Regions from separate parts of the Photobacterium sanguinicancri genome, predicted to be linked through region 2. Evidence: predicted binding sites of a transcription regulator. Region 2 holds the regulator's gene; the other holds the start of a gene.
What was found. The regulator MetJ, encoded in region 2, represses methionine synthesis genes. The targets are predictions, from matches to a motif close to TTAGACNTNTANANGTCTAA.

Region 1: the regulator MetJ is predicted to act here: its motif matches at 6,748-6,767, upstream of metN (methionine ABC transporter ATP-binding protein MetN).

The regions. Positions count from the first base shown of each region.
Region 1 covers NZ_AP024850.1:670,056-685,407, forward strand. The annotation lists gene OCU87_RS03315 (patatin-like phospholipase family protein) at 1-678, opposite strand, end outside; gene OCU87_RS03320 (proline--tRNA ligase) at 815-2,530, opposite strand; gene tsaA (tRNA (N6-threonylcarbamoyladenosine(37)-N6)-methyltransferase TrmO) at 2,592-3,308, opposite strand; gene OCU87_RS03330 (type B 50S ribosomal protein L31) at 3,452-3,712, shown strand; gene ykgO (type B 50S ribosomal protein L36) at 3,717-3,860, shown strand; gene OCU87_RS03340 (MetQ/NlpA family lipoprotein) at 3,964-4,779, opposite strand; gene OCU87_RS03345 (methionine ABC transporter permease) at 4,895-5,581, opposite strand; gene metN (methionine ABC transporter ATP-binding protein MetN) at 5,571-6,605, opposite strand; gene gmhB (D-glycero-beta-D-manno-heptose 1,7-bisphosphate 7-phosphatase) at 6,896-7,450, shown strand; gene OCU87_RS03360 (zinc-dependent metalloprotease) at 7,527-11,123, opposite strand; gene OCU87_RS03365 (porin family protein) at 11,142-11,960, opposite strand; gene OCU87_RS03370 (ABC transporter permease subunit) at 12,381-13,406, shown strand; gene OCU87_RS03375 (ABC transporter permease) at 13,411-14,451, shown strand; gene OCU87_RS03380 (extracellular solute-binding protein) at 14,509-15,352, shown strand, end outside.
Region 2 covers NZ_AP024850.1:196,727-212,078, forward strand. The annotation lists gene OCU87_RS00945 (SPOR domain-containing protein) at 98-697, opposite strand; gene cytR (DNA-binding transcriptional regulator CytR) at 870-1,877, opposite strand; gene priA (primosomal protein N') at 2,050-4,251, opposite strand; gene rpmE (50S ribosomal protein L31) at 4,524-4,736, shown strand; gene OCU87_RS00965 (malic enzyme-like NAD(P)-binding protein) at 5,137-6,384, shown strand; gene OCU87_RS00970 (cation-translocating P-type ATPase) at 7,455-10,205, shown strand; gene OCU87_RS00975 (cation:proton antiporter) at 10,277-11,440, shown strand; gene metJ (met regulon transcriptional regulator MetJ) at 11,624-11,941, opposite strand; gene OCU87_RS00985 (O-succinylhomoserine (thiol)-lyase) at 12,210-13,376, shown strand; gene OCU87_RS00990 (bifunctional aspartate kinase/homoserine dehydrogenase II) at 13,376-15,352, shown strand, end outside.

The DNA.
Region 1 (15,352 bases), 470 kb from region 2:
GCCCATTTTGAGTGAAGGGCGTAATGGGGCTAATTGGTGAATAGAACCATCCCCATAATAATGGCGACCGATACGACTGGCGGGGAAAACTAAAGGAATAGCGGCAGATGCCATTAAGTGATCGGTATTGAGCATAGCGCGGCGGCCTTTAGACTTAGCGCGATCCCACTCAGATAGGTGGGATTGGCCTTGAAAGAAGCTCACTGATAAACCGCTTTTGTAACTTGAGGCCGTAATGGATAGTCCCTCTAAGTTGCCAGCCATGATCTGTTTTTCAAGTCGATCGTAATTGTGGACTTGGTTGAGCAATTCGCGCAATGGACGATTATTAAGTAAACCAAATGGTGGTCTTTCGTGGTGCTGAGCTTGCATCCGGGCGTACCACTGGTGGGCTAAATAGCCCGTCATGCCTAATGGACTGGATTTAAAAATTCTACGGCTGTGGAGTCGCCCCCAAATCCATTCTAGTTTCTTCACACCAAGGCGAAAACAGGACGCGTAGCAGGCGATAGAGGTGGCGTTGATAGCTCCTGCGGAAGTACCACAGTAAATAGAAAAAGGGCTGTGATGTACCCGTGGATACCATTCTGAAATGGCTTTGAGTACACCCACTTGATACGCTGCGCGCGCACCGCCACCACTGAGTAATAAACTGATTTTAGGCTTATCCTTTGCCATATCAACATCCTGACTATCTTTGTTTAACTATACAAGGTCTTGTCTGGCAGGATAAGTCTTTTTCGATTAGGCCGAAGGCGGACCAATAAAAAAGCCTCCACGAGGGAGGCTTTAAGATATTGCTTAGAGAGAAGGATTAAGCCATTTTTTGCTTAATAAACTCAACCATCTCAGCAACAGGTACACCGACCTTGCTGCCGTCTTTACGGTCTTTGTATTCCATCTCGCCATTTTCAAGGCTACGGTTACCGATAACGATAGTGTGAGGGATACCGATCAGTTCGTGATCTGCAAACATAACACCAGGGCGCTCTTTACGGTCATCGAATAATACTTCGATACCAGCAGCAGTCAGGTCAGCGTATAGCTTCTCAGCGGCTTCTTTAACTTCTGCAGACTTCGCCATGTTCATCGGTACGATAGACACTTGGAAAGGTGCAATAGCTGCTGGCCAGATGATGCCGTTTTCGTCGTAGTTTTGTTCAATAGCTGATGCAACAACACGTGACACACCAATACCGTAACAACCCATTTCTAGAATTGAGTTTTTACCGTTAGAGTCAAGTACGCCACAGTTCATTGCTTCTGAGTAGGCAGTACCTAATTGGAAGATGTGACCCACTTCGATACCACGTTTTAGTTGTAGAGTACCTTGACCACATGGGCTTGGATCGCCTTCAACAACGTTACGTAGATCTTCAACTTGACCAAGTTCAACGTCACGACCCCAGTTGATACCGAAGTAGTGCTTATCGTCAACGTTAGCGCCAGCGCCAAAGTCGCTCATTACTGCAACCGTGCGGTCAACGATGAATGGTAGTTCAAGGCCAACAGGGCCTAGTGAGCCAGGGCCTGCGCCGATCAGTGCGCGAATCTCTTCTTCTGTTGCCATCTCTAGTGGAGCAGCAACTTCTTTTAAGTTTTCCGCTTTCACTTCGTTAAGCTCGTGGTCACCACGGATGATAAGCGCAACGATTGGAGCTTCGATTTCGTCAGATGCTTTGAAGAATAGTGTCTTAACTGTTTTCTCAATAGCCAAATCGTGCTGCTCAACAAGCTCAGCAATTGTTTTTGCGTTTGGCGTATCAACCAGCGTCATTTCTTGCGTTGGTGCTGCAAACTCAGTAGCAGGTGCTAGTGCTTCTGCTTTTTCGATGTTTGCTGCGTAATCAGACTCTGAAGAGAATGCGATTAAATCTTCGCCACTTTCAGCCAGTACGTGGAACTCCTGAGAACCACTGCCGCCGATAGCGCCAGAGTCAGCCAGTACTGGACGGTACTCAAGACCCATACGGTCGAATGCTTTACAGTAAGCATCGTGCATTGCATCGTAAGACTTTTGCAGGCCTTCTTTGTCGATGTCGAAGCTGTAAGCGTCCATCATGCAGAATTCACGTGCACGCATTACGCCAAAACGAGGGCGGCGTTCGTCACGGAATTTAGTCTGAATTTGGTACAGATTTAGCGGAAGCTGCTTGTAAGAGCTTACTTCGTTACGCACAAGGCTAGTAATAACCTCTTCGGCTGTTGGGCTAAGTACAAACGGACGAGCGTGACGGTCAGTAAAGCGAAGTAGTTCAGGACCCATCTTTTCAGAGCGACCTGTTTCTTCCCAAAGTTCAAACGGCTGAACAACGGGCATCAAAGTTTCAACTGCACCGGCATTGTTGATTTCTTCGCGAACGATGTTCTCGACCTTACGTAAAACACGCAGACCAGTAGGCAGCCAAGTGTAAAGACCTGAAGCCAGCTTACGGATCATACCTGCACGAAGCATTAGCTGGTGGCTAATAACCTCTGCGTCGTTTGGAGTCTCCTTCAGGGTAGAAAGAAGATATTTACTGGTACGCATTGATGGTATCCGTTTGTTGATAAAAATTTATGTGAAGGGATCTATATTATCAGCTAATCCGTTACTCGCCAAAGGATTCATCATCAATTGGCTCTAATGCAATAACGGTAATTGCGTCAAAACTCACGCTGAACCTGACATTATAGTTAAACAGATGTACGGCGTATTGTTTATTGTCAGTTTTCCCTTTTTTGTAAGCTGGGCGGGGATCTTGCGCCAGCACTTCACTGATCACTGCTTGATGATAGGCAGCTTGGCCTTTTTGTAGCTGCTTAACTGCAGAGTCACTGAAAATGACGGGTAAAGTTTGCGGTTCTGAGGCTGCAAATCCTCCGTGGGCACTCGGTAAGCTATCGGAGTAAGGGATGTAAGGTTTGATATCCACAATAGGAGTACCGTCAACCAAATCAACGCCACCTAATTCAATGATCACATTGCCATTTTGTTGGCGTACCCCTTTCAACTCTACCGCTGACATGCCGATGCCATTGGGCCTAAAAGTCGCGCGGCTAGCAAATACGCCAATACGTTCATTACCACCAAGGCGAGGTGGTCGAACGGTTGGGCGCCACCCCGCTTCTAGATTCTGATCAAATAAAAACAACAGCCACAAATGGCTAAATTGCTCTAAGCCGCGAACCGCTTCGGCGGTGTTGGCATCACCTTGTAATACGATTTCAGCCCGCGCACTTGGCACTAGCCCTGGTTGGCGAGGCACCGCAAATTTTTCTTTGTAAGGGGAGTGAATAACACCAACAGGTTCGATAGAAACAGACATACACGCATTCAAGTTAACGAGGATGAAGAAACTTTATCATAAATAAACAAGGAAGAAGTTGTTGAGAATAGCTATCAAGTGTTACATTATAACAATTGTTATAGTGTAACATTAAAATCAAAGCGAATAATAAGGATAGCATCATGAAATCGGGTATCCATCCTGAATACCGCACTGTCGTTTTTCACGACACCAGCGTTGATAAATATTTTCTGATTGGATCAACACTTCAAACAGAGCGCACGATCACTTGGCAAGATGGCAAGGATTACCCGTATTACACCTTAGATGTGTCGTCAGAATCGCATCCGTTTTATACCGGTAAGCAGCGTGTTATTTCTTCTGAAGGGCGTATGGCTAACTTTAACCGTCGCTTTGGACAAATTGGTTCAGCAAAAGGATAAGATGATGAAAGTATTAAGTTCGTTAAAAAGTGCCAAGATGCGTCACCGTGATTGCCAAATCGTAAAACGCAAAGGCCGTGTCTATGTGATCTGCAAATCGAACCCTCGATTTAAAGCGGTGCAGGGCAGTGGCGGTAAGAAGAAATAGCGTGTGATTTGTACTGAAGGAAAGAAAACAATCAAGCCCCTTTTCGAAGGGGCTTGATATTAGGTTTGTTAGACATTATTGCCTAGCGATAGGGCTAAGTGGATTACCAGCCTTTCACTACACCACCTTGAAAGATGTCTTTTGCTGCAGTGTAAACCGTTTCTGATTGGTATGCTTTTACGAATGTTTTCACGTTTTCTGCGTCTACATTATCTTGGCGAGAAACAATCAGGTTTACGTAAGGTGATTCTTTATCTTCAACGAACACCCCGTCACGCTCAGGTGTTAGGTTAATGCTGCTAGCGTAAGTCGTGTTGATAATGGCAAGCTTCACGTCGTCCAGTGAACGAGGAAGTTGAGCTGCTTCTAGTTCAACAATTTTTAGGTTCTTTGGATTTTCAATAATATCAAGAACCGTTGCGGCTAGGCCTGAACCTTCTTTCAGTGTCAGTAAGCCTTGTTGTTGCAGTAGCAGCAGTGAGCGACCTAGGTTTGTTGGATCGTTAGGTACCGCGACTTGATCGCCATCTTGTAGTTCATCAACCGATTTAATCTTGTTTGAGTAACCTGCGATTGGGTAAACAAAGGTATTGCCAGCAACGGTGAATTTGTAACCGCGGTCAGTAATTTGCTGATCAAGATAAGGTTTGTGTTGGAACGCATTCACATCAATTGAGCCTTCTTCAAGCGCTGCGTTTGGTGACACGTAGTCTGTAAAGGTGATCAGCTCAACATCAAGACCGTATTTGTCTTTGGCTTCTTTAGCTGCCACTTCTGCCACTTGCGCTTCCGATCCAGCCATTACCCCAACTTTAATCTTGGTATTATCAACCGCGGCTTCTTTTTCACCACAGCCAGTTAGTACAAGTGCAGATGCTAACCCTGCGACTGCAAAAATGTTTTTTAGATTAAACGCCATGTTACTTCTCCTTTGCGGGGTATTCCCTGATTTTTTGCGTGAGTTAACTTGGCTAACTCACTGTCATAATATGTTGTTGTGTTCGGTGATACGTTGTTATTACGTGATACTAAGATTAGCGATGGTCGGTACGTTTGACTAAGTGATCACCAAGCGACTGGATCAGTTGTACTAAGATAACCAGCATAATGACGGTGATTGCCATGATGGTGCCATCAAAGCGTTGGTAGCCATAACGGATGCCCACATCACCTAGGCCACCGCCACCTACGGTTCCGGCCATTGCCGAGTAACTTACCAGTGTTACTAAGGTGATAGTGACAGCGTTAATGATGCCCGGCAGCGCTTCAGGTAATAGTACTTTAGTTATTATTTGGATTGGCTTTGCGCCCATCGCTTGCGCTGCTTCAACTAGCCCAGTTGGAACTTCCAATAATGCCCCTTCAACCAAGCGAGCGATAAATGGAATCGCTCCGACGGTGAGTGGCACTATGGCTGCAGCTGTCCCGATCGAGCTACCTACAATAAAGCGGGTAAACGGTATAATCGCGACAAGTAGAATAATGAATGGGATTGAGCGACCAATGTTCACCACAATACCCAGTACTTTATTGAGTTTTGGGTTTGCCATTAGGCCGTTATTTTTGGTGAGGTGAAGTGCTACACCTAGCGGAATCCCCAAAATAAACCCAATAAGCCCAGAGGCTAATACCATAGTTAATGTTTGGCCAAGAGCTTCAATTAACAGTTGAACTAAGCGTTCGTTGGTTTGCCACCAAGTAGTAATAGAATCAAGCAACATAACCTAGTACCTCTACGTTAACTTTGTGATCGCGAAGGAAGGCAACCGCATTTTCGGCTGCTTGTTCCGTACCATAAAACTCAGCCAACATCAGGCCAAATTTCACACCGCCAGCGTAGTCCATATCTGAGCTTAAGATACTGATATCAATATTGAACTCACGTGCTACTTGGCTGATCAGCGGAGCGTCAACAGAAGCGCCTGTGAATTCTAAGCGGATGAGAGGGTAACTGTTTTCAATGCGTTCCGCTGTCATCCGCGCTTTGTAATCTTCTGGAATAGAGAGATCCAATGTTGAGCGAATAAACTCCCGCGCGAGTTCTGTTTTTGGGTGGGCAAAAATATCGCCGACTGGGCCTTTTTCTACTAGCTCACCATCGCCAATGATGGCGACTTTAGAACAGATGTTTTTAACCACATCCATTTCGTGAGTGATCAATAAAATGGTGAGGTTTAGTTTACGGTTAATCTCTTTTAGTAGTTCTAAGATCGACTGGGTCGTTGCTGGGTCTAATGCGCTGGTGGCTTCATCACACAGTAGAACTTTGGGCTCAGAAGCCAGTGCGCGCGCAATGGCAACACGTTGTTTCTGGCCGCCACTTAAATTAGCGGGGTAGCTGTTGTGTTTGTCTGACAGCCCAACCAATTGAAGTAGTTCTGTCACTTTGGCTTTTATGTCTGTTTTTGATTTATTCGCGAGCTCAAGGGGCAGGGCTACATTATCAAAAACGGTACGAGAAGAAAGTAGGTTGAAATGCTGGAAGATCATGCCGATTTTGCGGCGAGCAAGGGTTAATTCTTGATTGGATAGCTGAGTTAGGTCAACGCCATCGACAATCACTTGGCCGCGACTAGGGCGTTCTAGCAAATTGACACAACGGATCAGGGTACTTTTACCAGCACCCGATGAGCCAATAACACCGAAAATAGTACCTTGTTCAATGGTAAGGTTGATATCACGCAGAGCATGTATTTCTAACTCTCCCTGATAAAACACTTTGTCTACTCTATTTATTTCTATCATCGAACTTCCTAGATACCAGATAAAATAATGCGTTTTGTGGTTATACGTATTGTATTTGTAACGCGTTTGTGCGAAAAGTTGAATTAAATCGCGTTATGTTGATAACGAGATTAGCAGTCTGGATGGCTAAGTCAATAGATATTTTTACGTCTAGATGGCTAAATGGATTTCGTGTTAAAAACACCCTGCTAAATCCTGACCTCTCTATATCCTCCTTAAAGCTGTAAATAGATGAATCGCAACTGCTGTCGTGCCATAATCTAGCGAAATGAAATATAGAGGGCTTACCTTTGGCCAAACCAGCAGTTTTTATCGATCGTGATGGTGTTATTAATGTTGACCGCGGTTATGTTCATACTGTAGATGACTTTGAATACATCGAAGGTGTCTTTGAATCATGTAAGAAATTAAAAGAAATGGGCTACATGTTAGTACTTGTGACGAACCAAGCTGGTATCGCACGTGGTATGTACACTGAAGATGAATTTCTTTCTTTAACAGAGTGGATGGATTGGAACTTTGTTGATCATGATGTTGAGTTTGATGGGATTTATTACTGTCCGCATCACCCAACGGAAGGCCAAGGTGATTACTTACAAGCTTGTGAATGTCGTAAACCTAATCCAGGTATGTTCATCTCAGCGCGTGATTTCCTAAAAATTGATATGGAAAACTCCATTATGATCGGTGATAAAACCGATGATATGAAAGCGGCGCAAGCGGCCAATGTCGGTTCGAAAGTTTTAGTTCGTACTGGTAAGCCAGTGACAGAAGAAGGTGAAAGCCTTGCATCCGTTGTGCTAGATAGCATCGCAGATGTGCCTGCATGGGTTGCTGCGAAGTAAGCGTAATTCATTACGTTTATGTTCAAAAAAAACAGGTCGCTTAGGCGACCTGTTTTCGTATTAGGGAAAGGGTTATTTATCGGTTATCAAGCGGTAGAATTTCTAATACTTGTTGATAACGATTGGCGAGTTTGAGCAGTTTAGGCTGTTGCTCTGAATCTTCAAACTGAGTCAATGTAATGTGCTTAAGTTCAAGCGTGCTGTTATCGATACTTGGGTCTAGCAGTTGGTTTAATTCATTGGTGAATTGAATCATCTGTAGCGCTAACCCATTCGCTGGGCCTGCATAGTAACTTTGACCATTCTGACGAACAAAAGTCTCTAGCTGGCTAACATGATCGTTACTGCTACGTAGTGAAACATACTGCGCTAATTTGTCACCGTTGGTGTAATAGCCTGTTTGGCTATCACTGAATTGCACGACCAATTTGAGTAACGCTTCAATCTGGCTGTACTCACCTTTATGTGGCAAGTTGTAGAAACGCTTGAGGTTCTTGGCGTAATAAGGTGTTGCTTCTACTTTGGTGTCCACTTCAAATATAGTGAACTCACCTTGTGGTGCAACAGCTTTACCTTGACGATCTCTAAATAACTCGGCGTCTAAGAGCGTTGGTGTATTGTTGGTACCCAAAGCAATGTCGTCCAGCAGTGTTTTAAATATATCGTATCTTATGTAACCGTTTCCGCCGGTAGGAATAATGTAAGGTAAATCAACCAAGGCGCTATCTGTACGGTCAGTGGTACGACGAATACCATCTCGCTCTAGTAATGCAGCCATAGCTGCAAACTTATCAGGCCAGAAACCGTAGTAGTCAAACATGCCGACATAGTTAAACTTCGGATTCACGTTGGGTGCTTTACCGCTGTTGAGCATTTTACCAGCTTCAGCCTGGACTGTTTGTCCTTGGCTGGCTAAGTATGATTCAACGGCTGGGTGGAAACAGCTACGTGGCACTTCCCCTTGATCTAGCTGGCTACGTACTGTGCTTTGATAGATAACATCATTGAGTGTGCGATAACTTATTTCTCCAGTCGTATCTTGCACTTCACATTGGTGGTCTGGTTGTATGACGATATTCACTAAGTTGTTTCTTAGCTCGTCGATACCTTGCGCCATGCCACAGAAGTAATCGAAATTAAAATCAGACACAGGCCATATTTCCATCTGACCAGTACAGACAGGATCTGTTTTGGCGATGAATAGGCGATCTGCATCGCTCCAGCCGAGATATTGCGACATACGATCGAACATCTGAATGTTTTCACGCCAGTTCATGAAGGTGTTGACTCGACCTATTGCGTAATCACTAAGTGTTGATTCATCAAAGTTTTTGCGGTTATTACGCTGCGTATTTAATGGGAAGTGCTCGTAGTAACGCTGCCAATTGTAATCGTTGATTTCGCTGTGGTTTCGTCCTTCATCATGACGGTTACAATCGGTATTTAAGCTGACATTACCATCGGTACAGTACTTAAATTCGCGTAGCACTTTGTCACCAGGTACTTTGTCGCTCCATTTATCATCTAATACCGCATCGTTAACGGCTGCACTCAAAACACCATCGCTTAAGCGTGGGTCAAGGTGGGAGTTTTCAGCAAAGAAAGCGGTTTTAAGTTCTTTATCATAAGCGTTTAAGTTGAAGTACTCCGGTGATGTTGCGGATGAATCGGGTTTTGCACCGAAGGTTGATATTTCAACTTGGCGCTTATAGGCAAAACGCAATGCGGCTTTATCGTATAAGCCAAATACAGGGAGCGCGTCCATCATTGATGGGTTGTAATCCATGATAGAGCTATACGCTGGAATGTATTTTAAACCGTGATTATGCGCTTGCTGTTTGGTGAAGAAGTTGGTGTCATCATTGCTGCCTTGGAAGTTATGGCGTAGCCCAAGATTGTGACCAATTTCATGGACTAATGTTTTCGCGTAATAAATGCCAGCTAAGATACGCCCAACATGTGTTTGCTGCTCAATTGTGAGATCGTCCCAGCGTTTAAGTTGGGTTTTTTCATTATCAGCCCAGACATATGCCTCTTCAGAGGTGAAATCGATTGATTGCCCTGCCACTATCATAGTCGGCAGCATTTTCTCTGTTGTGCTTGACCATAAACTAGAAACTGGGAACATATTGTGTTCAGCCCACAGGCGCTTTTCGAGTTCGTTAATTTTGATTAAATCAACGGGGGTAAGCGTATCTTGCGGAATTTTATTGAGTTCATTAAGTGCTTTTAATGCACTCTCAAGTGGTTCGCTCGCCAGCATTTGTGCTGCTGGTGGTAACGTATTCGATATCACTGCGCCTTGTAAATCTGCCGAGCTTTCACCAAGTTGACCAGTACTTGCTGAATGGGAAAATGTCATCGGTTCAGTGGATTCAAAAGCCCCTTCTTCTATTGGCATTGGTTGTACATTACCTTGGTTATATTGGATCGCGATACGATCCCACAAGCGATGAGCAATGCTTTCTAGTACACCTGAATACTGGTTGACGTGTGCGTGGACGATCTCACCAGTAACTGGATTGACGGCTGATGGACCATAGCCAGCCAAGCCATTTTGTAGGGGTTCGTGAATTAAGTTAATGACGTTGTAGCGTAAGTCGCCTGATCGCTTACCAGAAGGCTCGTGCAGCGTAATTGCTGGTACACCAACTTTGGTTAGTTGTGGATTAATGCGTTCAATGACATCAAGGGTAATTTGCTTATAAAACTGGGTTGTTGGGTCAACATTGAAACTATCAGACAGGTGGTAATCGACGGTAGCTTGCGTTGGATTGAAGCGATGCATGTAATGAATGCGGTTACCATCTTGAGTGTTGTTCCCCAAGTGATCGGGACGAGAGACTTGCGAGGCAAACATACCAAAAGTATCTTCATCGCCTTTAGGGTAAAGCACAGGTTCATAGTCTTGGCTTTGAACTGCATCAAGAGGGACAAATGAATAAAAGTTTGAAACCGTGAAAGTGAGGTTATTGAAATCGAGTCCGTCATTGCCTTGAAATAAGGCATTAACTAAACAGTTCCACTTATTTGAAATTTGATAGTCTTGCTCAAGTTCAATATTCAGTGCGCCATCTTTTAATTCATAACCTTCCCAATCGGTAGCGAGTCGAGCTGGTCCTACGGCAGTATAACACCCTGTTGAATAGGTAAATAAATCATCCCAATCACGCTCTAATACAGCAAGTTTGGTATAATCAGGTGTAAAAAACTTTTTATCTTTCCAACTTACATCATCGTCTTTGTTTTCTTCTTCTTTATTTGTACAGTCATCGTAAGCATCTTCTTTACAGCGGTAATCTTGGTAAGTACCTGGTAGTTTAAGTAGTGGACTTAAGTTTGTGTCAATATCGGACCAACGACCAAAATCATTATTATTTATCTGAGCTTGGCTAATGACATCTGGGCTTAATTGGCGTACTTCTAAACCTTCCTCAGTATAGAAAAATCGAACCAATTTTTCTTGACCTTGCATAAATGGCGCCATGCTAACGGCATAACGTGGTGCTTTTGCCATTGATGGCATATAAAGATAAACTTGGTCAGTTTTAATATCTCTTTTAGTTACTTGTTGAGGATCTCTTTCAACAAGGTCATAACTTTGGTCATCAGCACCACAACCTGCGAGAAATAACGCAGAGATAATACTGGATGCGACCAGTGATCGTTTCATACAAACTCCTTTTGTATTTTAAAATGAATAGCCAACAGCGATTGAATATGTTGCTGTATTGAGATTGAATATGTCTATATCGCCAACAGTGCCACGCTCAGCATCGAAGTAGACACCTGAATTAGAGGTGGAAAGGGCGGTGTAAAAATGTGGTGTTATTTGCCAAAGACCCGTTAATGCGCCTGAATAGTCCCAGTCATATCGAGTGCCATGGTAGTTCCAGCCTGTACCTGCTAGAAGGGATAAGTTCACTTTAAAATCATGCCACTTATAACCAACCCCTGTATTAAATGATGCAACCCATTCGGTTAAGTTTTTCTCTCCCGCTGTTTTGTATTTATGAAAGTTCTTTTTAACTCTGGGCGTGAAGAAGTAATTAAAGTTGTCCCATTTATTAGTGATTGGCATCGAAAGTCGTAAAGCCGTATATAATTCATCTTTCTCTGATAGTTCCGACGTCGGTAAAGTGAGTTGGGAGGCATAACCAATATGGCCGGTTTCTCCCCATGGAAATATCTCATTATTCTTAATGCCAATAACGGTATCCGTTAAGTAAGTACCCGTTTCATCTTCATAAACGCGGTAGCCGCCAGAGTCGAGATAAAAAGTGTGGTTATTATTAAATGTGTAATTTAGATTGCCTGACCAATTTAAATTTCTAATGCTGCGGTGATCATCGGTGTCAAAATAATTAGATGTGTACGTTAGTGATAAATAGCCACCAATATTATTAATATCAGCATGGCTACTATTAGCAAATAGAATATTTGCTATGAAAAAACAAAATATATGCTCTTTGGGAATTCCATTCCGTATTGTTTTTTTTATTTCCATCATGTTCATCCATTAACAATATTATTGACGGTGCTTACTTTAATATTGTTACAGTTTTATATATGGCGTGGTCAATTTTTAGAACTTGTTGAATATTCTGCTTAAATGTAATTTTAAGAGTCACATGTCTCAGAGTAGTAGTATGTTATGGTTTATAAATTCAACTAACTACACTTAGGCTTTAATATTTGACTTAATTATGTGAAGGGGCGTTATTTTGCTTTTATGCGTTTATTGAGTTGAATTTGACACGGTACTAAAAGATTACATTTGAGGTTGTTAGTGATAAATCACCTAATAAATAGTTTGCTATCACCACTTAATCTTATTGATGTAGGGTGATAATCCTTGTTATTAATTTTAATATAGTATTAAATTCTAATACAGAGCGACAAAGATAAATAACGACAAGGAGTGTCGTCGATGTTGTCATATTTTTTACGGCGGTTAATGTTGGTGATTCCTACATTTATCGGTGTAACCTTACTTATATTTACTATCACTCGATTTGTTCCGGGTGGGCCAGTTGAACGCCTACTTGCCAGTATGCAGGCCAAGGGGGATGTGCAATCTACTAGCACGGCTGTTGGCGGAAACAATGCGCTTTCGGATGATCAAATTGCTGAGCTGAATGCCTTTTATGGTCTTGATAAGCCTGTATTTGAAGCGTACACCGAATGGTTGAGCAAACTTGTTGTGCTTGATTTTGGTGAGTCGACCCGTTACTACGAACCTGTTTGGGATATGATTGCTGAGCGTATCCCTGTTTCTGCTTTTTATGGTGGTATGACGTTTTTTATTAGCTATTTCATCTCTATCCCTCTTGGTTATTTTAAAGCCATGCGTCATGGCAGTGTTTTTGATTCCTCTTCTTCCATTCTGATTTTTGTTGGTTACGCATTGCCGGGGTATGTGGTTGGTATTTTATTGATTACCTTATTTAGCTATCACTTAGAGTGGTTTCCGATGGGGGGCTTTGTTGGGGATGATTTTGATGATTACGAAACCATAGCGGAACAGTTTAAAGATATTATGTGGCATGCGGTATTACCGCTAATTTGTTATCTCATTGGTGATTTTGCCACGCTAACAATGACGATGAAAAATAACTTAATGGAAAACCTATCTGCGGATTATGTGCGAACAGCTATAGCCAAAGGTTTACCTTTTAAAACGGCGGTTCGTAAACATGCCTTGCGTAATAGCCTGATTCCTATTGCGAGCCACTTTGGTAATTCATTACTCTTTTTTATGAGCGGCTCATTTCTGATTGAAGTGATTTTCAATATAGATGGAGTCGGACTACTGGGGTATGAAGCTATTATGGAGCGTGATTATCCCGTTGTGATGGGGATTGTTGCGATAAATGCCGTGTTACTAATGATAGGCAATATATTGTCTGATATGTGTGTCGCGGTGGTTGATCCTCGTGTGAAATTTGGAGCGTGAATCAATGACAATTAATCCATTAACTCGAAAAAAACTACTGCGATTTAAACAGATCAAACGAGGGTATTACTCCTTTATTATTTTGTCTGTATTACTGCTTTTATCATTAGTCGCTGAATTATTTATTAATAGTAAAGCGCTCATCGTCAGCTATAACGGGCAATGGCATTTTCCTGTCGTAAGTGATGTTCGTGCAGGATCGGAATTTGGCTTAGGATATAAAAAAGAGACCGATTATCGGGAGCTTCAAGCGCTATACCAGCAACAGTCTGAAGGCAATTGGGTATTATTACCTATTATTCCATGGGACCCGTATGAGCAAGATTTTAGTGGTGATTTCCCACCTACCGAACCGAACTTTGTCGATAAGCACTATTTAGGAACGGATACCATAGGCCGCGACATTGTAGCTCGGCTGGTTTATGGCTTTCGTATCGCGATGGGATTTGCGTTAAGTACTATGGTGATTTCTTATGTGATAGGCGTCGCGGTAGGGTGTGCGATGGGTTTTTGGGGCGGTAAGTTCGATCTTGTTGCCCAGCGTGTCATCGAAATTTGGTCCATGGTGCCATTCTTATACGTCATTATGATTTTGGTCTCGATCACTCAGCCCACTTTTTCGTTATTTGTCGCTATCAATGTGCTCTTTGGTTGGATGGGGATGACGTGGTACATGCGAACCATGACCTATAAAGAATCTGCCCGTGAGTATGTGATGGCTGCGAGAGCATTGGGAGCCTCTACTGCTCGAATTATGTTTAAACATATCTTGCCTAATACCATGGTAATGATTGTAACGCTTGCCCCCTTCACCATTGCGGCAAATATCACAGCATTAACTGCACTTGATTATTTAGGGTTAGGGTTGATGCCTCCGACGCCAAGTTGGGGCGACTTGTTACAGCAAGGCAAGTCGAATCTCGATTCACCATGGATTGTGGTGTCAGTTGTTACTGCGATTGTATTGGTATTGGTGATGGTGACCTTTATCGGAGAGGCTATTCGCGAAGCATTCGACCCTAAAAAATACACCCGCTATATTTAGATCAGAGCGGATCTTTTTCAATAAATTGGTTCATCACTAACACAAGGATGTATAACGATGAAGTTTTTAACTTTTACCGCTGTAGCGGCAGCGACCGCATTTCATTTTAATGTCCAAGCTGCACAGCTACCAGATAATTTGACGTGGGTATCGAATGCCAATGAGCCATTATTTGCATCCGAAGAAGCGCAGTTCGGAGGTAAATTCCGAACCTATATTCAAAGTTTTCCGCAAACATTTCGGGTGATAGGCCCTGATTCTAATGGTGCTTTTCGTTCATGGCTGGTGGATAACCGCCCATCATCTGTTACACGTCACCCTGTTACTAATAAATGGATCCCTGAAATTACCGATGAGTGGGCATACGGAGATGATAATAAAACGGTTTATTTCAAGATTAACCCGAAAGCAACATGGTCTGATGGTAAGGCGATCACATCGGATGATTTCGCGTTTGTGTTAACGTTAATGCGTTCAAAAGATATTATCGATCCTTGGTATAACCAGCATTATACTGAGCAAATAAAAGAAGTTGTGAAATACGATGATCATACATTTGCGGTTGTTTCGACTAAGCCTCGTAATCGTGAAGATTTGATGATCTATAGTAACTTCCAGCCTCGTCCTGCTCATTTCTATCAGACTAAAAATGATAAAAATAATGATGGTATCGATGATAACTTTGTTCGCAAATACAACTTCAAAGCAGAGCCATCAGCTGGACCTTATTATTTAGATAAAGTGAAAAAAGGAAAATCACTGACATTTAAGCATATTGGCCAAGATTGGTGGGGCTACTCCAACCGCTATTTTCAGAATCGTTATAATGTTGAAAAAATCAGTATTAAAGTAATCCGTGATAACGATATAGCGAAGAAGCATTTTGAGAAAGGTAACATCG
Region 2 (15,352 bases):
TGACGGGAAATTTCAAGGTGGGAGCTACGTTGGTGATCAAAAAAGGATGCCGTAGCATCCTTTTTTATTGTAAATCATAGGGGCGATATATTGCTTATCACCATTCCCAATACCAAATGGCGCAAGGTTCGATACCGCCACGGCGTAATTGGTTGCGATCGCTTTCCGCTTTCCGTTTTTGCGGATAAGGGCCAAGTATTACGCGGTGCCATTTCCCTTTTTCGCCTTGTGCTACTTTAATTTGGCTAGTAAGGCCTTGGAATGCAATCATGGCTTTACGCTCTTCTGCTTGTTCTAAGCTGCGGTAAGCGCCGCATTGCATTAAATAAGGGCGTGTTGGTTTCTGCTCTTTTTTGCTTTCTACTTTCACTTCTTTATTTTCAAGCTCTTCGATATAGCGCCATTTCTCTTCAGGTTTTGGCGGTAAATCGGCTTTTGGCTTGATCGTCTGTTTTGGGGCTACCACCGCTGGTTTGGCGACTTGTGGTTTTACCGTCTTAGGTTTGGTGATTGGCGCTTGAGCTGGCGCAGGGTCACTGGTCGCTAAAAAATATAAGCCATAGCCTAAAGCGCCCACCAAAAGTACGGCAATGACTGCCCATTTGATAGGAAACGAACGAGTCGCAGTAGTTTTACGACGGTTATTAGCTGGCTTTTTCGGCGCGCGCCCGCGCTTTACATAATCTTTAGTGGCCACAATGCTGACAATACAAGGAATTCGGTATCGCTATGGTACAAACTTGGATGGATACTGACTAGTGTCAGAGTCAATTTAGGCTTGAAAGTGGGGGATAATTGACGTGAGAAGTGTGAGCTTATGCGCAAAACGATAAGCTCACGATCTAGTTGGCAGTAGTTATTGCGCTGGCTTATGCCAGTGGTGGTGGTGCTGCGCTTTCTCGGATAACCAATTTTGCATCAAGTAAACGTGAACCTGCTTGCACATCTTTGCCTTTTAGTAACTCCAATAGCATCAACATTGCTTGGCGACCAATCTCATAACGTGGTTGTGAAACCGTGGTTAATGGTGGATCGCAGTATTCTGCAAATTGGATATCATCAAAGCCGACGATTGAGATGTCTTGAGGAACGCGTAATCCTAATCGTTTAGCTTGTTGCATCGCACCAATGGCCATCACGTCACTGTGACTAAAGATAGCGGTTGGCGGCTCTGGTAGCGACAACAGTGCTGTCACTGCGCGCGCACCAGCGGCAAACGAGAAGTCACCTTTTACGGTATAGGCTGGATTGAGCTCTACACCAGCACGGCGTAGTGCTTGCTGGTAGCCTTGCGAACGAAAATGGCACAAGGGTGCTGTGTCTGGCCCGGAAATTTGCGCGATACGGTGATGGCCCATCTGAGTGAGGTAGTTAACCGCTTCAAATGCTGCTGTCAGGTTATCGATCTGGACTGTCGGTAGTTCGAGTTCAGGTGAATATTCGCAGGCCATTACCAAGGGTGGTAGGTTTTTCTGTTCAGGCTTGCTGACATCAAACGGCAGATCGGTGCCCAGTAATAGCATACCGTCTGCTTGCTTGGTAAAGACAAGGTTCACGAATGAATTCTCGCGGTTTTTTTGTTGACCGCTATCACCTAATAAAACCAAATAACCATGTTCCATTGCAGCTTCTTCGATACCTCGAATAAGCTCACTGAAATAAGGGTCACAAATGTCTGGAACAATAGTGACGATGGTTTTGGATTCGTTTCGACGAAGATTTCTTGCTAGTGAATTCGGTGAATAACCAGACTCCATGACAGCTTGCTCGACTTTTTTTCGAGTTGATGCCGACACTTTTTCCGGGTTCATTAACGCACGAGATACCGTGGCTGTTGATACGCCGGCGAGCTGGGCAACATCCTTCATTGTCGCCATAGTTGCACTTCCTCTCTATGATTTCTCTCATAAAATTGCCGGAGGACCATAGCCAAAAAGGGCAGATACCTTAACCGACAAGCTCGTTATTGTAGGCATTTCTACATAAATTAAACATGCCTTTGATGGCATAAATTACATTCGGTATGTGATCTATCTCGCATTGCCTATTTTAAGTCAAATCTTGAGGCTCAACATCTATCGACCACCTAACTTTTTTGGCAAGAGGCAGTAATTGCACCATTGGCTTGGCTATATTCAGTAGCTGTTGCAAGGTTTTTCGATCGGGTGTTTGCAACAATAACTGCCAGCGGTAGCGCCCAGCTCGACGGGCTAATGGCGCAGGATTTGGTCCCATAATGCACACATCTTGGTTGAACCTCGGGCTGGTTTCAAAGGTATTTCGCACTTGCTGCAAGAACTGTAGTACTTGGTCGTTGTCGTTCGATTCCGCCCGCATTAAGGCTAAATATGTATAAGGTGGTAGCCATGCCTGTTTACGTTCGTTAAGCGCGGTGGAGGCAAAGCTGTCGTAGCCTTTGTGTAATAAATCTTGCAACAATGCATGCTCAGGGTGGTGCGTTTGTAACATGACCTCACCCGGTTTACTGGCGCGTCCTGCTCGGCCTGCAACTTGGATAAACAGTTGAGCTAATCTTTCTGACGCCCGAAAGTCATTACTGAATAATGCACTGTCGACATCAATTAAGGCAACCAGCGTCACGTTAGGGAAATGATGTCCTTTCGCGAGCATTTGGGTGCCAATTAAAATTTGGTATTCGTTATTTTTGATCGCTTCTAGGTAGTTTTCTAACGACCCTTTACGACGGGTACTATCACGGTCAATCCGTACTGCTTTATATTCTGGGAATAAAGTCGCCAGTTGCTGCTCTAGCTGTTCAGTACCGACACCGACAGGGATCAGCTGCGTTGAACCACAGCCACCGCACTGCGGCATGATAGGACGTTGACCACCACAGTGGTGGCAGCGTAATTCCCCTGTTTGCTGGTGGAAGGTGTAGTGAATATCGCAACGTTGGCAATCGGCTAGCCAACCACATTCATGGCACATGATGGCAGGGGAAAAACCGCGACGGTTCAAAAATAAAATCACCTGATTGCCTGCTTGCAAGTGTTTACGCATTTGGGCGATCAGTGGTGCAGAGAGGCCTGATTCTAAGTACAGCCCTTTGATATCCAATACACCATGACGGGCTTTTTGTGCCACACCTGCACGTTGAGTCAAGGTGAGATGGTGGTACTTACCTGTTTTGGCATTATGTAGGCTTTCTAATGCAGGTGTTGCTGAGCCTAAAATAACAGGGATATTTTCTTTGTTGGCGCGTAATACCGCAATGTCACGGGCGTGATAGCGCAAGCTGTCTTGTTGCTTGTATGAGAGGTCGTGCTCTTCATCAACAATAATAATCCCCAGGTTGGCAAATGGGGTGAATAGCGCCGAGCGAGTACCTATGATGATACCTGCTTGATTATCGCGTCCGGCAAGCCATGCCGATAGGCGTTCGGTGTCATTTAAGCCTGAGTGAATAGTTTCTAACGGGACATTGAAACGGCGTTTAAAGCGATTAATGGTTTGTGGCGTTAGGCCAATCTCTGGCACCAAAATCAACGCTTGTTTCCCCGCCGCTAATACGGGTTCCAATAAGTTAAGATAGACTTCTGTTTTTCCAGAGCCGGTCACGCCTTCTAGCAAATAACAGCCGTAATCAGGGTTACAGTTGACGGTGGCAATCGCCAAGGCTTGCTCTTCATTTAAGCGCGGCTTTTCTTCGGTGACTTCAAAATGTTTTAGCCAATTATTCAGCTTTGGTTGTTCTGTTTTTTCTTCGATCCAGCCTTTTTCAACTAAAGCTTTGAGCGTCGCAGAGCTAACCTCTTGCGCCAACAGGGCTTCATGGCTGGTTACGCCTTGCTGCAAGACCGTAAGCACTTGTACTTGGCGCGGAGCACGCTTAAGGCTCGTGAGTGGCTGGTTTTTTCCGGACTCTGTTAATGCCCAGCTTTTTAACGCGGTAGGTGAGGCTTCTCGCCCTTTACGCAATAGGGCTGGCATCGCATTAGCTAAAGTATCCCCCAGTGGATATTGGTAATACTGGCTCGCCCATTTTAATAGACCAAACAGTGCTGGCGACCATAATGTTTCACGGTCGATAACCGTTCCGAGTGGTTTGATTTGTTCTCGCGGAAAATCGGAGTGGTCAGTCAGGGCCACGACAATGCCAATTAGATGCTGACGACCAAATGGCACGCGAACGCGACCACCAATAACAGGGTAGGTATTGGGCTTTATAAGGTAATCAAACGTTTTGTCCAGAGGTACTGGGAGTGCCACTTTGGCTATATCGAGCGTCATCGTAAACTGCAAATCCGCATTAGTTTAAGCGTAAATTAGAGAGGCAGTGTACCTTGCCTAACAAGGTATCCCAAATGCTTGATGAGATGGTCATTAAAAAGGCGTATTCTACTTTTACTCGGGAATCAGCCATCATTAGTTGATCTGTGTAGTGTGATTGATTACTATACGCGACCTGAATTATCGCCTTGCGCGATAACTATTTTTTTAACGCGTGTGGTGCCCGGCTTTGGATCGGGAGAGCGACACGGCCTTTATTTGAGGTTACCCCCATGAAAGTAGGTATTCACCCAGAATACAAAGCTGTAAGTGCTCGTTGCTCTTGCGGTAACACGTTTGATTTTAACTCTACAATGAACAAAGACATCAACCTTGATGTTTGTGACAAATGTCACCCGTTCTACACTGGTAAGCAACGTCAAGTTAGCACTGGTGGCCGTATTGATAAATTCAACAAGCGTTTCGGTGCGCTTACAAGTAAGTAATTTTTACTTGATAAATACCGCCAAAAGGGACGCTACTGCGTCCCTTTTTGTTTTCTGCTATCTCTATTCCTACCTGAACTATCACGTCGCACTGGTAATATTCTGATTACATATGTGCAAACTCACCAGATTAAAACCACACTAAAAGTAATGCTATCTATTGGTTTTTAGAACAAAAAACCGATATGAAAAAATTGTGACACGCTTTCTACCCCTTTTTTCAATATTGTTAGCGAAAATCGCAATTCGATTGGCTCGACCAGCTTAGCTGAGCTAGGATTTTGACTCGCTATAGAATATGATCTGGCTCGCACGAATTCTAAGCTGGCTTCTTTTTATTACGCCAGATAATTGTTCAGCATCGTATTTTTACCCCCATTATCATCAGGACCAGAACATCATGTCTGAAGATTTTCGCCAACAAGCGCTTCATTACCACGCATACCCAGTTCCAGGCAAAACTGCTATTTCTCTGACTAAGCCTGCCGATACGGTAGAAGACTTAGCACTAGCGTACAGCCCGGGTGTCGCTGAGCCAGTGCGTGAAATCGCGCAGAATGCTGAAAATGTCTACAAGTACACGGGTAAGGGCAACATGGTTGCTGTTATTACTAATGGTACTGCGATTCTTGGCCTTGGAAACCTAGGTCCATTGGCATCAAAGCCCGTAATGGAAGGTAAATCGCTGCTATTCAAACGTTTTGCTGGATTAGACTCGATCGATATCGAAGTGAAGCACCGTACTATCGATGAGTTTGTTGATACGGTTGCTAATATCGCTGACACCTTTGGTGGTATTAACCTTGAAGACATTAAAGCGCCAGATTGCTTTGAAATCGAAAAACGCCTGATTGAACGCTGTAATGTGCCAGTTTTCCACGATGATCAACACGGTACGGCGATTGTTACTGCTGCGGGTATGCTGAATGCATTAGACCTGCAAGGTAAAGTGATTGAAGAGTCAGTGATTGTCTGCCTAGGTGCAGGCGCAGCCGCGGTTGCTTGTATGGAAATGCTCATCAAGTGCGGTGCACAGCGTGAGAAGATTTACATGCTGGATCGTAAAGGTGTTATTCACACACGTCGTGATGATATTAACGAATACAAACAACTATTTGCTAACAATACAGATAAACGTACGCTTGAAGATGTGATTGAAGGGGCGGATATCTTTGTGGGTGTTTCTGGTCCTGATTTACTGGCACCTGAAGCATTAAAATTAATGGCAGATAAACCCGTGGTATTTGCTTGTTCAAACCCAGATCCTGAAATCAAACCTGCGCTTGCGCACGCCGTACGTGATGATTTAATCATGGGTACGGGTCGTTCTGATTATCCAAATCAAGTGAACAACGTACTGTGTTTCCCATTCATCTTCCGTGGCGCACTGGATGTACGTGCTAGCCAAATTAACGATGAGATGAAACTGGCCGCAGTGAAGGCTATTCGCGAATTAGCGAAAGAGCCAGTACCGGCGGAAGTGTTAAAAGCGGCAGGTGTTGAGAGCTTGAGCTTTGGCCCTGAATACATTATTCCAAAACCAATGGACCCACGCTTATTACCTCGCGTAGCGAAAGCGGTTGCGGTTGCTGCGGTTGAATCAGGTGTCGCGCAAATCGAGATGCCTAAAGGTTACATGGAAAGTTAATGTAACCTATCTAGTTGAGTTGTAGATTACTCTAAAGCCAGCGGCATTCAGTGTTGCTGGCTTTTTGCTATGTGCGCCTTGCTGTAACGATTTCTCGCAGTTGACTCACTCTGCTGGTTGTAAGCCTTGCACCATGAGTAGATCAAAGCTTGCAGCCCCAGAGAAGAAGGCCATACCTGCTAATATAATCATTAACATGTATTTTCCACCGATCAAACACATGCCTATTGTGTTAATGACAGAATCTAACATATACCACCTCACCTATTATTGGTTAATAAACAAACGACCGAGGAATATCCGTATTACATCGTATATATCTTACACAACCATTGTATTAATTGTTCAATAAGGCTAATTGATTACGATCATTTTTATATTCGGCTTCTTTATATATGGCCGAATTAATATCAATAACTGTACTTAAGTTTGGTTTTTACAATTCATAGCAATTTAAAACTAGGTTGAAATAACTATGTATTAATACATGTTAATTATTAACTTATAACGAATTGAAAATAAAATGAGAGGTTATTTGTATTATCAGATGTTTTTTACACCGTGAAATCAGGTGTAATAAATTAAGATCTTTTGAAATATGAAGTTACATTCACCTAGCTTATAAGTTAATTATTGTCACTAAAATATATACTAGCATTTATTTGTCATTAATGGCCAGTTTTTACTTGGATGAAAAGGCGTCGGCTTTGTCATCAAGTTCATGTGTGATGTGTATCGCTAAAAATGCCTCTCGATATGATAAAACCTGTGTAATTGCCGTTATATATCGGTTTTACCGAGGTGTTGTGGTGGTTATCATTAGGTCTTATTTATACCTATTTACATTGTTTTTAATAATTATCGCTGATATCGAGATGAATATTGATAATAATCAAAAATGCTCCCAAATAAGAAAAGCAAATGCCGAAATTAATTCCATCATTTGTATGAATATTATAATTTGTACTCGCTTTAACAATTCTGTTTGAGTGTCATATATAAACAAAGTTCAGGTTTTGCTAATTATTTTAGCCGGATTCGTTCGCCTTTATTTTGTGGGAGATTATTGTATGCGAAAAAAGTGGTTTATAAAGACAGCGGATAATACGCTTTCAGAACTCGAAACAACACGTTCTGGATTATCATCAAAGACAGTTAAAGATCGTCAACAAGAATATGGTCCTAATGAACTGCAAGAGCAAGAAGGTAAATCAGCTTTAGCCATGCTGTTGGATCAATTTAAAAACCCACTAATTTTTATTTTAGGTGTGGGTGCATTAGTTTCATTTTTCACCGGCCATAATGTTGATGGTATTGCGATTACCGTGATCATCTTTATTAATGCACTGATTGCATTTTGGCAAGAAATGAAAGCTAAAAAAGGCATGGATGCATTAAAAGAGATGGCAGCACCCACAGCTCAAGTTGTGCGGGATGGTGATGTACTGTCGATTCCGGCGCGCGAGTTGGTGCCAGGCGATATTCTTAAAATCAATACCGGTGATATTTTAGCCGCCGATGTACGGATTATTGAAGCCAACCGACTTTCCATTGATGAAGCCGCGTTAACAGGGGAGTCTGAACCTGTTGATAAGTGTGTTGCTGAGCTGGAAGGTGACAATATAGGCTTGGGTGATCAGCTCAATATGGGCTTTATGACCACCATTGTTACTTCAGGTAATGGTTATGGTGTTGTGGTTGGTACTGGGATGCAAACCGAAGTGGGCCACATTGCCGACTTGATGACCAACACAGAAGAAACGAAAACCCCCATGCAAGTTCGCATGGATACCATTGCGCATACGTTGATGATTGCGGCTCTGTCTGTGGTTGCTGTTGTTTGTGCTATTGGCCTTTACCATGGCATGCCATGGTTAGAAATTTTAAATACGGGTATCTCATTATCTGTTGCGGCTATTCCTGAAGGTCTACCGACAGTTGTATCGATTGTATTGACCATGGGCTCCACCAAAATGGTGAAGAGCAATGCGTTAGCAAAACAACTTTCTGCGATTGAAACACTCGGTTCAACCACGGTTATTTGTTCTGATAAGACAGGTACGCTAACTCAAAACCAAATGCAGGTGATGCAAGCATACGATGCCTCTGGTCGTTACTGGAAAGTAACGGGTAAAGGCTTTGATCCTAAAGGTGAATTTGAGCCACAAAAACACCAAGTCGCGGTGACTGATAGCCCTGAAATGATGCGTGGTCTTACCGTTGCGACCTTGTGTAACGATGCCCAATATCTGCAAGAGAAAGGGAAATACGCCGTACGTGGTAACCCAACGGAAGGTGCGTTGATTGTTGCTGCTGCAAAAGCCGGTTTACAACAAGGCACTATGTTGTCATCAGGCGAATTTACGATAGTTGAAAAATTCCCGTTCGATTCTGGTCGTAAAATGGCATCAGTGATTGTTCGTGATAATGAAGGTCAGCACTTCTTAGCAGTGAAAGGTGCGCCGGATGTCATCTTGCGTAATGCCTCAGGCTTTATGATTGATGGCAATGTTGTGACGCATTCAAGTCAGGAAATGCAAGGTAACTTAGCGATAGCAACCAGCCCTGCAGAGCAACATATTGCCAATTACCAACAAGCGATTGAAGAGTTTGCTGATCAAGCTCTACGCACACTTGCCGTTGGTATTCGTCCATTAACTGACGAAGACCTAGAGCGTGACCACCACGAGCTAGAGCATGACATTACCATCCTTGGCCTATACGGCATTATGGATCCGCCACGCCCAGAAGTGCGCGATGCGGTAAACAGTTGTTTCGATGCCGGCGTTCGTACCGTGATGATCACGGGTGACCATGCCCTAACAGCGGCAGCAGTTGCGCGTGATATCGGTATTATCCGCTCTGAAAACGACAAAGTGATCACAGGCGCTCAGCTTGATGAGATGGACGATGAAGAACTACGTCGTATCTGCCCTGAAGTTGCCGTGTTTGCACGGGTTAGCCCTGAACATAAGCTACGTATCGTTAGAGCCCAACAAGACAACAACGAAGTACCTGCCATGACGGGGGATGGTGTGAACGATGCCCCAGCACTTCGTCGCGCAGATATTGGTGTGGCGATGGGGATTGCAGGCACCTCGGTGGCGAAAGATTCAGGTGATTTAATTTTGCTTGATGACAACTTCAGCACCATTGTGAAAGCGGTACGCCAAGGTCGTCAGATCTTCGATAATTTACGTAAGTTTATCCGTCAGGCGCTGACTGCCAACGTGGGTGAAGTTGCAGTGATCTTGATTGCCTTTCTGATGATGGGGCCAGAAACTATCTTGCCGCTAACACCACTGATGATCTTGTGGATCAACTTGGTTTCAGATGGTTTACCAGCACTGGCACTGGGTGTTGAGCCGGAAGAAAAAGACGTGATGTCACGTAAGCCACGTAAGCGTAACGAAGGTTTCTTTGGCGATAGCCTTGGGGCCAAGATTGTTATCCGTGGTTTAGCCTTAGGTGGCATGAGTTACATGGCCTTCAGCTGGGCATTGAATGCGGGTCACAGTGCAGAATACGCACAGACTGTTGCTTTCGCCATGCTGATCTTCGCACAGCTATGGCACCTATTTGATTCACGTAGCTTCACTACGCTATACCGTAAAAATCCATTCACCAATAAGTATCTACTAGGCGCAGTAGCCTTGTCTGCAACGCTATCGCTAGGGGTGATGTACACAGGTTTAGGTCAGATGATCTTTAACACTGAATCCCTGTCATTTGGTCACCTGGTGGCTGTGATTATTGCCGCATCTGTACCGACATTCGTACTGTCGGGTATCAAAGAAATTACTAAAGTGAAATTCGTCTAACCTAACTGCCTGCACCTCTATGAGGGGGGCAGGCTCTTTTCGACGAGCAATGTAATACAAGAGGTTATGACGTGAAAAAAATCATTATATATTCCGCATTACTGTTGGTGGGGCTAGTGTGCTCACAATTGCTACCATCATTCATTGCTGGCTACGGCCAACTGCAACCCACCATTATGGTGCTGACGATGTCGGCGCTGGCCTACATCATGATCAATGTTGGTCGTGAGTTTGAAATCGATAAGAACAACTTAAAGCAGTATCGCTGGGATTATGTGGTCGCAATGACGACGGCCACCTTCCCATGGGTTGGGGTAGTACTGTATTTCGTGTTCGTGCTGATGCCGCCAGAGATGTGGAGCAATGTCGATGCGTGGACAGAGACTTTAGTGATTGGCCGCTTTGCTGCGCCAACCTCTGCTGGAGTATTGTTTGCCATGCTCACAGCCGCTGGACTTGGTGCGACGTGGATGTTTAACAAAGCCCGTATATTGGCCATTTTTGATGATCTCGATACCGTCCTCTTGATGATTCCATTATCTATTTTGGTGGTGGGTTGGCAGCCTGCATTAGGCGTGACGCTAGTCTTAATGTTTGGTTTGTTAGCGCTGGGTTATCGTTATTTACATCTATGGGCTATTCCGTCGTCTGCCGGTGCTGTGATGGGCTACTCCGTCATTATTGCGTTGCTGTGTGAGTTGTTTTATTTGCGCAGTGGCGTCCATTTTGAAGTTTTGCTACCCGCTTTTGTGCTGGGGTGCATGATGAAATCGCAACATGAATCCGCCGCTGATCAGCAAGTCTCAAGTTCTGTCGCTGGCGTGTTCATGGTGCTGGTTGGCTTGAGCTTACCGCAAATTTTTGGGGGCGTCGCAACGACCGCTTCAGACAGTATCACTCTTTCAATGCCTGCGATGTCGCTCGCTGAAATTACTTATCACGTATTGGTGATTTCGGTGATTGCCAATATCGGCAAGATGTTCCCACTGTTTTGTTATCGCAAGGAAGCCACGCTTAAAGAGCGTTTGGCATTGTCGATTAGCATGTGGCCACGAGGTGAGGTTGGCGCGGGTGTGTTGATGATCAGTATTGGTTACGGTTTCGGCGGTCCAATTGTGACGATCAGCATGTTGTCATTAGCGCTGAATTTAGTGCTAACCGGTGTGTTTATCATGGTTGTAAGAAAACTTATTTTGAGTGACGAGCAAAAAGGAGAGTTTTATGAAAAAGCGTGAACTTAAATTACTTGGTCTAGTTATTTCTATTTTTCTTTTAACGCTAGTGGTAGGACGCGCAGCGTAAGCAAGAATAAAGTAAAAGCTGCCATTAATGATAACAAGAAGTAGCGTGTTTCCATATTTACTGACTGTGGTTCCAAAGTTGTCACCACAGTCAGTTTTTTGTATCTCGAAGACGGCTTATTCGTTGATGTCTTCGTAAGTAATGCCCATCTCATCCATCAAAGCTTTTGCTTCTGCGGGTAGATCATCCGGACGGTCTTTACGAATATCGTCATCTGTTGGTAATGGTTGACCTGTATAAGCATGTAAAAAAGCTTCACAGAGCAATTCACTATTCGTTGCATGGCGCAGGTTATTTACCTGACGGCGCGTACGTTCATCAGTCAGAATCTTTAAGACTTTTAATGGAATCGACACCGTAATTTTTTTTACTTGTTCGTTTTTCTTACCGTGTTCCGCGTATGGACTGATGTACTCGCCATTCCACTCTGCCATGTTTTACCTTCTCAGCGTTGTTGTTTTACCGCCGCTCAGGTTATTTCACGCCACTATGTTCTGAATAAACCTCAGAGATATTGGGGTCTTACGAAATAACTGCGAGTAGGGCAGTGAGTCATAATTAAAGTTTGGTTGAATTTTAGCGATATTTACCGCCATAAGCAAAGACATATAGACGTCTGGAAGTGTTGACGTCCTAGTTTAATGTAGTTAATGTTGATGAAGGAATTTTATTCGGCATTAAACCGAAACAAGGAAGGTTAATATGAGTGACAAGAAACTTGCCACGATTGCAGTTCGTACCGGCATTGAATCCGACTCTCAGCATCATGCGGTCGTCCCGCCAATCTACCTCACATCCACCTACAGTTTTCCACAACTGGGTGAGGTTCCGCAATATGATTATACTCGTTCTGGCAACCCAAGCCGCAATATGTTGGCCGATGCGTTAACTGAGTTGGAAGGCGGTGCGGGTGGTGTGGTAACAAGTTGTGGTACGGCTGCGATTAACCTTCTCGTTTCTGCTTTATTAGGTCCTGATGATCTTATTGTTGCCCCGCACGATTGTTATGGCGGTACTTATCGCTTATTCAATACTCGCGCGAATAAAGGCGACTTTAAGGTTGAGTTTGTTGATCAGTCTGATCCGCAAGCTTTTGCTCGTGCTCTTGCTAAGCAACCTAAAATTATTTGGGTGGAGACCCCATCTAACCCGTTACTTCGTGTTATTGATATCGAAGTTTTATGCCAGCAAGCCAAAGCAGCGGGCGCACAAGTGGCGGTTGATAACACCTTCCTCTCTCCAGTCCTGCAACAGCCTATCGCATTAGGTGCAGACTTTGTCGTGCATTCGACCACTAAATATATCAACGGCCACTCCGATGTTGTGGGCGGTATCCTTATTTCTGCTGATGCAGAGCAAGCGGAAAACATCGCATGGTGGGCAAATTGTATTGGTGCGACAGGTGCGCCGTTTGATGCCTACCTGACCCTTAGAGGTTTACGTACTTTAGTACCACGTATGAAGATGCACGAAGAAAATGGCGCTCAAGTGCTGGCATTCTTAAAAGATCACCCTCAAGTTGCAGCTATCTATCATCCTAGCCTACCTGATCATCCCGGGCATGATATTGCTAAGCGCCAACAAAAAGGCTTTGGCTCTATGATTAGCTTTGAATTAGCTGGAAGTTTCCAGCAACTTGAAGTGTTTGTGAAAGTGCTTAAATGTTTCTCGCTCGCGGAATCCTTAGGCGGCACTGAAAGCCTGATTGCTCACCCCTCAAGCATGACGCACCGCGCGATGTCAGATGAAGCACAAGCAGAGGCTGGTATTAATACGGCACTACTTCGTTTATCGGTGGGTCTCGAAGATCCAAGTGATTTGGTCGCCGACTTAGCACAAGCATTTCAACAAGCAGCAGAGGTGGGATAATGACTCAGGCTCAACCGCGTCAATTACATAAGTTTGGTGGCAGCAGCTTAGCCGATGCTGAGTGCTATCGTCGGGTTGCAACAATCTTGCAGGAATACTCGAATGCCGATGATCTGATTGTGGTGTCGGCGGCCGGAAAAACCACCAACCGTTTGATTGAATGGCTTACTTTGCTAACCAAAGATGGGCGTCATGCCCATGAGGCACTGCAAGCGCTACGTCAGTATCAGCAAGCGTTGATCAAAGAGTTATTGCCTGAGCCCGTTGCCGATGAACTACAAACCCAGCTCCACCTTGAACTGAGTACATTGTCAGCGCTTAGTGACCAAACGTTAGATGAGGCCACGCGAGCTAAAGTATTAGGCCATGGTGAATTATGGTCTGCTCGCTTATTGGCAGCGTTATTAAATGTGGATCAATTACCCGCATGCGCTCTCGACTCTCGTGATTTTTTACGAGCAGAGCAAGCCGCTCAGCCTGAAGTGGATTGCGCAGCTTCGCGGCCATTACTCCAGCAGCAACTGATCCAACACAGCCAGCACCGTATTGTGATTACTGGTTTTATGGCCCAAAACCAAGCGGGTCAAACGGTGCTACTAGGCCGTAATGGATCTGATTATTCTGCCACTGTGATTGGTGCGTTAGCGGATGTCTCGCGCGTGACGATTTGGAGTGATGTCGCGGGTGTGTATAGCGCTGATCCTAATCAGGTTAAAGATGCCTGTCTGCTACCGTTGCTGCGCCTTGATGAAGCCAGTGAATTGGCCCGACTTGCCGCACCGGTATTACATAGCCGTACCCTTCAACCTGTCGCACAAAGCACCATTGACTTGATGCTACGTTGTAGTCATCAGCCTGAATCGGGCTCAACGCGTGTGGAGCGTGTTTTAGCTTCAGGTCGCGGTGCGAAAATTGTTACTTCATTAGATGATGTCTGCTTGATTGAACTTGATGTGCCACGTGCCAATGATTTTGAACCTGTTCGTAAAGAACTAGAGCGCACATTGCTACGGGCACAATTACCGCCATTGGCACAGAGCATTGATCCTGAGCAAGGTCGAATTTTATTGGCGTATACAGGTGAAGTGGTCAATGGGGTTCTGGGCTTACTGCAAGATCGTGGTATTGCCGCAGAATTAAGATTGCGCGATGGTTTCACTATGGTTGCCGTTGTTGGGGCGGGGGTGGTGAATAACCCAGTGCATTGCCATGGCTTTTATCAGCAGCTAAAAGGCCAGCCGGTTGAGTTTTTGGCTGAAGCCGAATCAGGGTTGAGCTTGGTGGCGATTTTACGCCATGTAAACCCAGAAACCTTGATTGGGCGAGTGCACCAGAGTTTATTTCAAGCTCAAAAGCGAATTGGTTTAGTGCTCTGTGGCAAAGGCAATATAGGTAGCCGTTGGCTTGAGTTATTTGAAACCGAACGTGAGCAACTGAGCAAGCGCCATGGGAAGACTTTCACTCTGATTGGTGTTGCCGATAGTAGCCGTCATTGGATTGATTATCAGGGCATTGAACCATCTCGTGCCTTAACGTATTTCAATGATGAAGCGATTGAATATGAAGACGGAGAGTTACTTACCACGCTAGCCGCACATCCGTATGATGATGTGGTGATTTTGGATGTCACAGCCAGTGCTCAATTGGCGGCGAAATATCCACAAGTGGCAGAAAGTGGCTTACACCTGATTTCGGCGAACAAAGTGGCAGGTTCTGCATCGAGTGTTGATTACCACGCAGTACAAGATGCGTTTGCCAAAACCAGTCGTCATTGGCTATATAACGCGACGGTTGGTGCAGGCTTACCCGTAAACCATACAGTGCGTGATTTACGGGAAAGTGGCGATGACATCATTGCGGTATCGGGGATTTTCTCTGGCACTTTATCATGGCTATTCCAGCAATATGATGGCTCAGTACCGTTTTCGGTATTAATTGAGCAAGCGTGGCAACAAGGCTTAACTGAACCCGATCCT